One region of the Pseudomonas stagnisoli genome, then DNA from elsewhere that is predicted to be linked to it. Evidence: riboswitches for the same ligand, from Rfam matches in the RefSeq annotation. Region 1 holds a riboswitch; the other holds the start of a gene.
What was found. A riboswitch is a leader RNA that binds a small molecule or an ion and turns the genes downstream of it on or off. The one in region 1 is predicted to bind cobalamin.
Positions count from the first base shown of each region.

Region 1 (4,226 bases):
CTAAGTCACATTTCCGGGCATTGAATTTGCAAATCTCGTCGATAGACGGCATAGTCGCCCACCAATAAAAACCAGACAGACACGGTCGTGCCCATGCTAAAGCGCTTCGCACCCCTCGTGCCCATTGCACTCTCAGTCCTGCTGGCGGCCTGTGCCAACCAGCAACCGACGTCGCAGTACCAGATGGATCTGGCTCAACAACAACAGCCGCAGCAGCCGGTCGAAAGCATGACCGACGAGCAGATGGCTGATCTGACCGACGACAAGCCCTACGAGCTGCCGTCGTTGGCGGATAACATCCTCAGTCACGGCCTGTCCCTGGTCGGTACCCGTTACCGCATGGGCGGCACCTCGGTGCTCAGTGGTTTCGACTGCAGCGGTTTCGTCGGCTTCCTGTTCAAGGAAGAAGCTGGCATGAAGCTGCCGCGCTCCACCCGCGAGCTGATCAACCTCGATGCGCCGCTGGTGTCGCGCAACGAGCTGGAGCCGGGCGACCTGATCTTCTTCAACAACCGTGGCCGTGGCCGCGTCAGCCATGCCGGCATCTATCTGGGCGATGACCAGTTCATCCATTCCAGCAGCAGCCGCAGTGGTGGCGTGCGCGTGGACAGCCTGGACGACAGCTACTGGAGCCGCAGCTACATGGAGGCCAAGCGCGTGCTGGCCCTGGCTCCGGAACAGCCGAGCGCCGACGCCCACACGCACAAGCGCTGAGCCAATATGGAGCACGGGCCTTGCGCCCGTGCTCGCGAGCCGGCAGAGTAGGGCGCATTCCGGCCCGGACGCCCGCCCATGCATTTTATGGCTCGTCTTTCCCTGCTTGCCCTCGCCGCGCTGCTCACCGCCTGCGCCGGCAACCCTCCCGCCAAAGAACCCAGCAATCCCTTCCCGATCGTGGATGGCAGCGCCGACGACGTGCTGATCAGCGCTATCGGTCTGGTTGGCACGCCCTATCGCTACGGCGGCAACACCCCGGAGAGCGGTTTCGACTGCAGCGGCCTGATCGGCTACGTCTACCGCAATTCCGCCGGCATCAGCCTGCCGCGCTCGACCCGCGAGATGATCGGCGTGCGCGCACCCAGCGTGGGCCGTAACGAGCTGCAGAGCGGCGACCTGGTGTTCTTCGCCACCAACGGCGGGGGCCAGGTCAGCCATGCGGGCATCTATGTCGGCGAGGGTCGCTTCGTGCACGCGCCGTCCAGCGGCGGTACCGTGCGCCTGGATTACCTCAGCCAGGCCTACTGGCAGAAGAGTTACCTGGGCGCCAAGCGGGTGCTGGCGGCACGTCAGCTGGCACGCCAGCCATGACCAACCGCACGCTGAATCTCGATGACGCGCTGTACCAGTACCTGCTGGACGTTTCCCTGCGCGAGTCACCGCTGCTAAAGCGCCTGCGCGAGGAGACCGCGCAGCTGCCCACTGCGCGCTGGCAGATTGCGCCCGAGCAGGGCCAGTTCATGGCTCTGCTGGTGCAGATCAGCGGCGCGCGCAAGATTCTCGAAATCGGCACCTTCACCGGCTACAGCGCGCTGTGCATGGCCCAGGCCATGCCGGCGGACGGCCGGCTGATCTGCTGCGACCTGCCCGGCGAGTACAACGCCATCGCGGAGCGCTACTGGCACGAGGCGGGAGTGGCCGAGCGCATCGACCTGCGCCTGGCGCCGGCGCTGGAGACCCTCAGTGCGCTGGAGCGCGGCGGGCAGAGCGAAAGCTTCGACCTGATCTTCATCGACGCTGACAAGGCCAATTACCGGGTGTACCTGGAGCATGCCCTGGTACTGGTGCGTCAGGGCGGGCTGATCCTGTTCGACAACGTGCTATGGAGCGGCAGGGTGCTGGAACAGAGCCCGGAAAGCGCCGATACCCGCGCCATCCAGGCGCTCAACCGTGGCCTGCTGCGGGACAGTCGCATCGACCTCAGCCTGCTGCCGCTGGGCGACGGCCTGACCCTCTGTCGCAAACGCTGAGACCATGGCCGAGACGATCCGCCTGCCCCCGCAGCCGGCAGCCTGTGAGCTGTGTGCCCGCCAGCTACCGCTGACCCGTCATCACCTGATCCCCAAGGCCCTGCACGACAAACCCTATGTGCAGAAGCGCTTCGCCAGGGCTGAGCGCATCACCGCCACTCTGTGGGTCTGCCGCGCCTGCCACAACCAGATCCACCGGCTGTTCGACGAGAAGGAGCTGGCGCTGACCTACAACAGTCGCGAGGCCCTGCTGGCCGACGAGCGCCTGCGCACCTTCGTCGCCTGGCTGGCGAGCAAGCCGGCCGGTTTTACCCCGCGCTTCTGAGCGCGCGTTGACGCTCCCGCCCCCAGCCTCTACCCTGCGCGCCTGCAACAGGTGCCCCCGCCATGCGTGGCCGAGGGGTGAAACAGGGAAGCCGGTCCATTCAAGCCGGCGCTGCCCCCGCAACGGTAGGTGAGACAAGGGTCGCCTACGCCACTGTGCTGCGGCACGGGAAGGCGCGACCCGCAGGCCAATGGCCTGGCTCACGAGCCCGGAGACCGGCCTGTCGCGCTTCCACGGCATTGCGGCGGGCTTTGCGGGTGGGCAGGGCCTGTGGCCCTTCCTGCGTGCGTCCGTGTTTTGCCTTTCGACACCCAATGTCTGGCCCCGGGGCCGGACAGGAGAGCGGCATGGCCGAATCGGCAGAACGCGACGCCCGCCACCAGGCGCGCATGCAGCGCAAGAAAGCCCTGATCGACGCGAAGATCGCCCAGGCCCAGGACGAATACGGCCTGCTGCTGGTGCACGCCGGCAACGGCAAGGGCAAGAGCAGCTCGGCGTTCGGCATGGTCGCCCGCGCCCTCGGCCACGGTATGAAGGTCGGCGTGGTGCAGTTCATCAAGGGCGCCGCCAGCACCGGCGAGGAGGCCTTCTTCCGCCGCTTTCCCGATGAGGTGCAGTGGTTCGTGATGGGCGAGGGCTTCACCTGGGAGACCCAGGACCGCCAGCGCGACATCGCCATGGCCGGCGAGGCCTGGCAGGTGGCGCAACGTCTGCTGGCCGATGACAGTATCGGCCTGGTGGTGCTGGACGAGCTGAACATCGCCCTCAAGTATGGCTACCTGCAGCTCGATCAGGTGCTCGCCGACATCGAGGCGCGGCCGCTGCTGCAGCACGTGGTGGTGACCGGGCGCGGCGCCCTGCCTGAGCTGGTCGAGGCGGCGGACACGGTGACCGAGATGACGCTGGTCAAGCATGCCTTCAAGGCCGGGGTGAAGGCGCAGAAGGGGGTCGAGTTTTGAACCGCTACCCTCTCCCCAGCCCTCTCCCGCACGCGGGAGAGGGCGATACGAGCCTCAAGCTCTCGCGTACCACTCCCCTCTCCCATTTATGGGAGAGGGGCCGGAGGAGAGGGCAATGACCACGCGCAGTTGCCCGGCGCTGCTGATCGCCGCGCCTGCCTCCGGCCAGGGCAAGACCACCGTCACCGCCGCCCTGGCGCGCCTGCACCGTCGGGCCGGGCGCCGCGTGCGGGTGTTCAAGTGCGGCCCGGACTTCCTCGATCCGATGATCCTCGCCCGCGCCAGCGGCGCGCCGGTGTACCAGCTGGACCTGTGGATGGTCGGCGAGGACGAGTGCCGGCGCCTGCTCGGGCAGGCGGCGCAGGAGGCTGACCTGATCCTCATCGAAGGCGTCATGGGCCTGTTCGATGGCCAGCCTTCGGCCGCCGACCTGGCGCGCCGCTTCGGCGTGCCGGTGCTCGGCGTGATCGATGCCGGCGCCATGGCCCAGACCTTTGCCGCCCTGGCCTACGGCCTGGCGCATTTCCAGGCCGATCTGCCGTTCGCCGGGGTGCTGGCCAACCGCACCGGCAGCGAGCGCCACAACGGCATCCTGCAGACCAGCCTGCCGCCCTCGATCCGTTGGTTCGGCGGCCTGCCGCGCTCGGCGGCGCTGGAGCTGCCACGCCGCCACCTGGGGCTGATCCAGGCCGAGGAACTGGCCGACCTCGATGCGCGTCTGGACGCCGCCGCCGATGCCCTGCTGGCCAGTGCCGGCGAGGTACTGCCCGAGCCGGTGAGCTTCGCCGCCCCGGACGACCCGTGTATCGAGCCGCTGCTGGCCGGCGTGCGCATCGGCGTGGCGCGCGACACCAGTTTCGCCTTTCTCTATCAGGCCAACCTCGATTTGTTGCGCGCGCTGGGCGCCGAGCTGCGCTTCTTCTCCCCGCTGGCCGACGCGGCCCTGCCGGCCGTCGACAGCCTCTACCTGCCCGG
Region 1 is NZ_CP184361.1:1,671,212-1,675,437, forward strand. It holds gene ACOAPY_RS08090 (NAD-dependent deacylase) at 1-24, shown strand, start outside; gene ACOAPY_RS08095 (C40 family peptidase) at 94-714, shown strand; gene ACOAPY_RS08100 (C40 family peptidase) at 793-1,308, shown strand; gene ACOAPY_RS08105 (class I SAM-dependent methyltransferase) at 1,305-1,967, shown strand; gene ACOAPY_RS08110 (hypothetical protein) at 1,972-2,292, shown strand; cobalamin riboswitch at 2,325-2,530, shown strand; gene cobO (cob(I)yrinic acid a,c-diamide adenosyltransferase) at 2,640-3,251, shown strand; gene ACOAPY_RS08120 (cobyrinate a,c-diamide synthase) at 3,367-4,226, shown strand, end outside.

Region 2 (4,226 bases), 2.1 Mb from region 1:
CGTCGCCCTGGTCAACCACGTAGGGATAGGGAATGTTCTGCTGGCTGAAGCCGACCTCGACCGTCACCGAGAAGTCTTCCATCAGCGGCCGCAGCTGATCCAGCAGGTAACCGCGAAAGGCCAGCGGCTGGGTCACGGTGGCGCGGTAGGTGCCGGGTACCTGCACCTTGGCATAGGCACGCACGCTGCTCGGCACCTCGCCCTGGCAATGGTAGGTCAGACGCAACTCGGGGTAGCGGAACAGCGCACGCTCGGTTTCACCGGGCAGGGTGCGCTCCTTGAGGTAGCGTTTGAGCGCCAGACTGAGTGCCTCAGAGGCCTGGCGATGCAGGGCGGCGAGGCGATCGACGGCCTCCTCGGCGGTGGCGGCGACGATGAAATCGGTAGACGACATGACAGTCACGGGACAGCTTCCTGGCTTGGCAACGGCTCTATCTTGCGCCGTGCGGCAGTCGGCCCGCCAGCCCCGAGCACAACTGGCAAGCGCAGCCGGGCGCCAGCTTCTAGGCTTGGAGCTCGGATACCCCGGAGCTAAACATGCGCGCCCTGTCGATTCTCTGCCTGCTTGCCTGTACCGGCCCGACCCTGCTGGCCGCCGACCTCGACGGGCACTACCAGGGCACCCTCGACGAGCGCCCGGTGCAGTTGGTGCTGCGCAGCCAGGGACAGCAGGTGGAAGGCGAGTACATCGAGGACCAGCAGCGCTTTCGCCTCAGCGGCCACTTTGATGGCCAGGCCCTGCAGGCGCAGATCAGCGCCGCGGATTCCGGCCAGGTGCTGGCCAACATGAATGCTAACTACGCCAACGACATGCTCGCCGCCAGCCTGGCCGCGCGCGACCCACAGAGCGGCCAGACACTGCTGCGCGAGACGCTTTTCCAGCGGGTCGCCACGGTCCCGCCGCAAGCAAATCCGCGGCAGGACCCGGCGCTGGTCGGCACCTGGGTGTTCGAGCAGATGAGCAACAGTGAGGGCCTGGAGTATGCCTCGCTGACCACGGTCACCACCCTGCGCATTCGCGCTGACGGCAGCATCGAGCAATGGCGCCGCAGCGTGGCCGGCGGCAGCGAATGGAGCTACGACCGTCCGGGCGAGCTGCAGTACAGCGGACGCTGGCGCAGTGAGCAGGGCCTGCTCCTGGTGCAATTGAAAGGGACGAAGGATTTCCAGCCAGCGGCGCGCTATCGCTTCGACACGCCCTACCTGGTCACCGAGAGCAACACCGGCAGGATGGTCTGGCAGCGGCGCTGAGTCACGCACCCAGCGCCGGCGAGGGAGACGCCAGACCGCCAGGCGGTCCGGCGCGGCAGGGTCAGGCTGGCTGGTGCAGGCGCACGTTGAACAGCGGACCCTGGCTGTAGCGCGACAGGGCCTTGGCGGCGGCCAGCACACCCAGGTCGATCAGCGGCTCGAGCAGCACCACGCTCATGTAGGCCAGGCCGAAGCTGCCGACCGAAGCCAGGTTCTCGCTGGAGAAGCCGTGGCCGTAGAACGCCCAGAAGGCCACCCAGGCGACGATGCCACCCTGGTAGGCGGTGGACAGCGCCAGCGCCTGCGTGTAGCGAGTGTCCACATAAGCGGTACGCGCCGGGATGATGCGCTTGGCCAGCAGGTGGATGCCCCACAGCGGCAGCAGCAGGGTGGTGACGTTCATACCGTACTGCGGCAGGTCGAACTGAGCGAAGAACAGGCCCTGGATCAGCAACCCGGCGGCCAGGCCGATGGCCGCCGCCCCCGCGCCGAACAGCAGCAGCAGGGTCGAGCCGAGGATCAGGTGGACTTCCGAGACACCCACCGGGTGATGCGGCAGTACCTCGAAGAAGCCGAACACCAGAACGGTGGTGATCAGGCTGCGCAGCGCCAGGGCCAGGGCCCCGCCGTTGTCGCGAATACTGTCACGGGCCAGCTTGACGGTCAGGCCCAGGCCGGCAACGGCCGTGGCATAGCTGAGGAAGATCTTGGCGCCTTCGACGACACCCGGTTCGATATGCATATGAATTCCTTTCCCGCGCCCACCGCGCGGTGATCTGGAGGTGGTTGGAGGTGCGATGGCAGGTCTCCTGGCTCGCGGCTCGGCGCTCCGCCCGCCTTCCCGACCCGAGGGTCAGTGGCATGTGGGCTTCGCTCGCCGCTTACAGTTGCGGGGGCAGCCAGGGCATTGGCGACATGCGCCGCACCCTGTTCCCTTTTCATCCGCCCATGAGGGGCGGAACCATCGGCGGCCACCTTAACGTCATGCGCCGGCAAAAGACAGCCCGTCCGCCACGCATTGACCCCGGCCAGGCCGCGCCCTAGACTTCGCGCCCCGCCGATTCCAGCGAAAACGCCTGCAATGTCGTCGTCTGCCCACCTGCCCTGTTCCGCCCAGCCCGACCCACGGCTGCTGGCGCGCATCTGGCCGCGTGATGCGCTGCAACGTCGTCGCCGCAGCGTGCTGTTCGCCTTCACCTTCTCGCCTCCCGCCGCCCACCGCTGAGTCACGCAGGCCCCGCGCCGCGACTCCCCCGCGCCCTTGTCAGCTGTCCCGCCTCCCGGCGTGGACAACCTTCGCTTTATTGGCCGCGCCCGGGCCACAAACGGGCTGGAGAGCAACATGAACCCTCGCTATCTGCTCGGCGTGCTGATCTTCGCCGTGTCCGTGGTCGGCCTGAGCATGGGCGCCACCCTGCCGCTGGTGGCCCTGCGCCTGCATGAGGCCGGCGCCGGCAGCCTGGCCATCGGCGCGCTGTCGGCCATGCCGGCGGCCGGGATGATCCTCGGCGCCCTGCTGGTCGGCCGCCTGTGCCGCCATTTCAGCGGCCGCCAGCTGTACCTCGCCTGCTTCGCGCTGTGCCTGCTGGCCAGCGCCGCCCTGCTACTGCCCGAGCCGAGCCTGCCGCTGCTGGCCAGCGCGCGCCTGCTGCTCGGCGTCGGCATGGGCGTGCTGGTGATCCTCGGCGAATCCTGGGTCAACGAGCTGTGCGACGAGCGCAAGCGCGGCCAGACCGTCGCGCTTTACGCCGCCTGCTTCACCGGCTGCCAGCTGGGCGGACCGGCGATGATCAGCCTGTTCGGTACCGCCAGTGCCTGGCCGGTGCTGCTGGTGGTGGCGGCCAATCTGGTGGCCTTGGCACTGGTCTGGCACAGCCTGCCGGCGGGCTGGTCGGAAACTGCCGAAGAGGCGCCGCGGCGCTTCTCCCTGGTCGGCTTCGTCCGCGTCGCCCCGGCGCTGTGCCTGGGCGTACTGTTCTTCGCCTTCTTCGATGCGGTGGTGTTGTCGCTATTCCCCGTGTATGCCAGCGGGCACGGCTGGGCGGTCGGTGTGGCGGCGCTGATGGCCAGCGTAATCCTCGGCGGCGACATGCTTTGCCAAGTGCCATTGGGCTGTCTCTCCGACCGCGTCGAGCGACGCGCCCTGCACCTGGCCTGCGGCCTGGTGACCCTGGGCATCGGTCTGGCGCTGCCCTGGCTGATCGAGCAGCGCGAACTGCTGTGGCCGGCCCTGACAGTCCTCGGCGCCGCCGCCGGCGGCATCTACACCCTGGCCCTGGTGCTGATCGGCCAGCATTTCCGCGGCCCCGACCTGGTCACCGCCAACGCCTGCGTCGGCATGCTGTGGGGCGTCGGCAGCCTGCTCGGCCCGCTGCTCAGCGGCGCGCTGATGGGTATCGGTCCACAAGGCCTGCCCCTGGCCCTGTGCCTGGCGGCCAGTCTGTTCGTGGTGGCGGCCCTCGGCGCCCTGCCGCTGACGCGGCGGGTGTTCTCCTAAGGATGAATGGCGCGCCGGCAGCGATTGCGGCATAACAGCAGGCAACGACACGCCGGGGGACGTCTCGCCATGATCAATCAACTACCACGCTGGGTGGAGATCGGCGGCTTCTGCCTGGCGCTGATCGCCGGCAGCGTGAATGCCATCGCGCTGCTCGGGTTCAACCACCAGGGTGTCTCGCATCTGTCCGGCAGCTCCAGTCTGCTCGGCGTGGAGCTGGCCCAGGGTGACACCGGCGCAGCCCTGCACCTGCTGCTGATCCTGCTCAGCTTCGTGCTCGGCGCCGCCATCAGCGGCTGTGTGATCGGCCACCAGTCGCTCAAGCTCGGCCGGCGCTACGGCGTGGCGCTGCTGGCGGAAAGCCTGGCCCTGCTGCTGGCGATGCTGATGCTGGAGCGCGGCAGCGACTTCGGCCATTACCTGGCCTCGGCCGCCTGCGGCCTGCAGAACGCGATGACCAGCACCTACAGCGGCGCCG
Region 2 is NZ_CP184361.1:3,766,540-3,770,765, forward strand. It holds gene amn (AMP nucleosidase) at 1-394, opposite strand, end outside; gene ACOAPY_RS18195 (hypothetical protein) at 538-1,251, shown strand; gene ACOAPY_RS18200 (energy-coupling factor ABC transporter permease) at 1,313-1,993, opposite strand; cobalamin riboswitch at 2,034-2,232, opposite strand; gene ACOAPY_RS18205 (hypothetical protein) at 2,333-2,476, shown strand; gene ACOAPY_RS18210 (MFS transporter) at 2,594-3,748, shown strand; gene ACOAPY_RS18215 (YoaK family protein) at 3,818-4,226, shown strand, end outside.
Region 2: it holds a riboswitch for cobalamin, as region 1 does, so the genes downstream of both, ACOAPY_RS18200 (energy-coupling factor ABC transporter permease) here and cobO (cob(I)yrinic acid a,c-diamide adenosyltransferase) in region 1, are expected to answer to the same signal.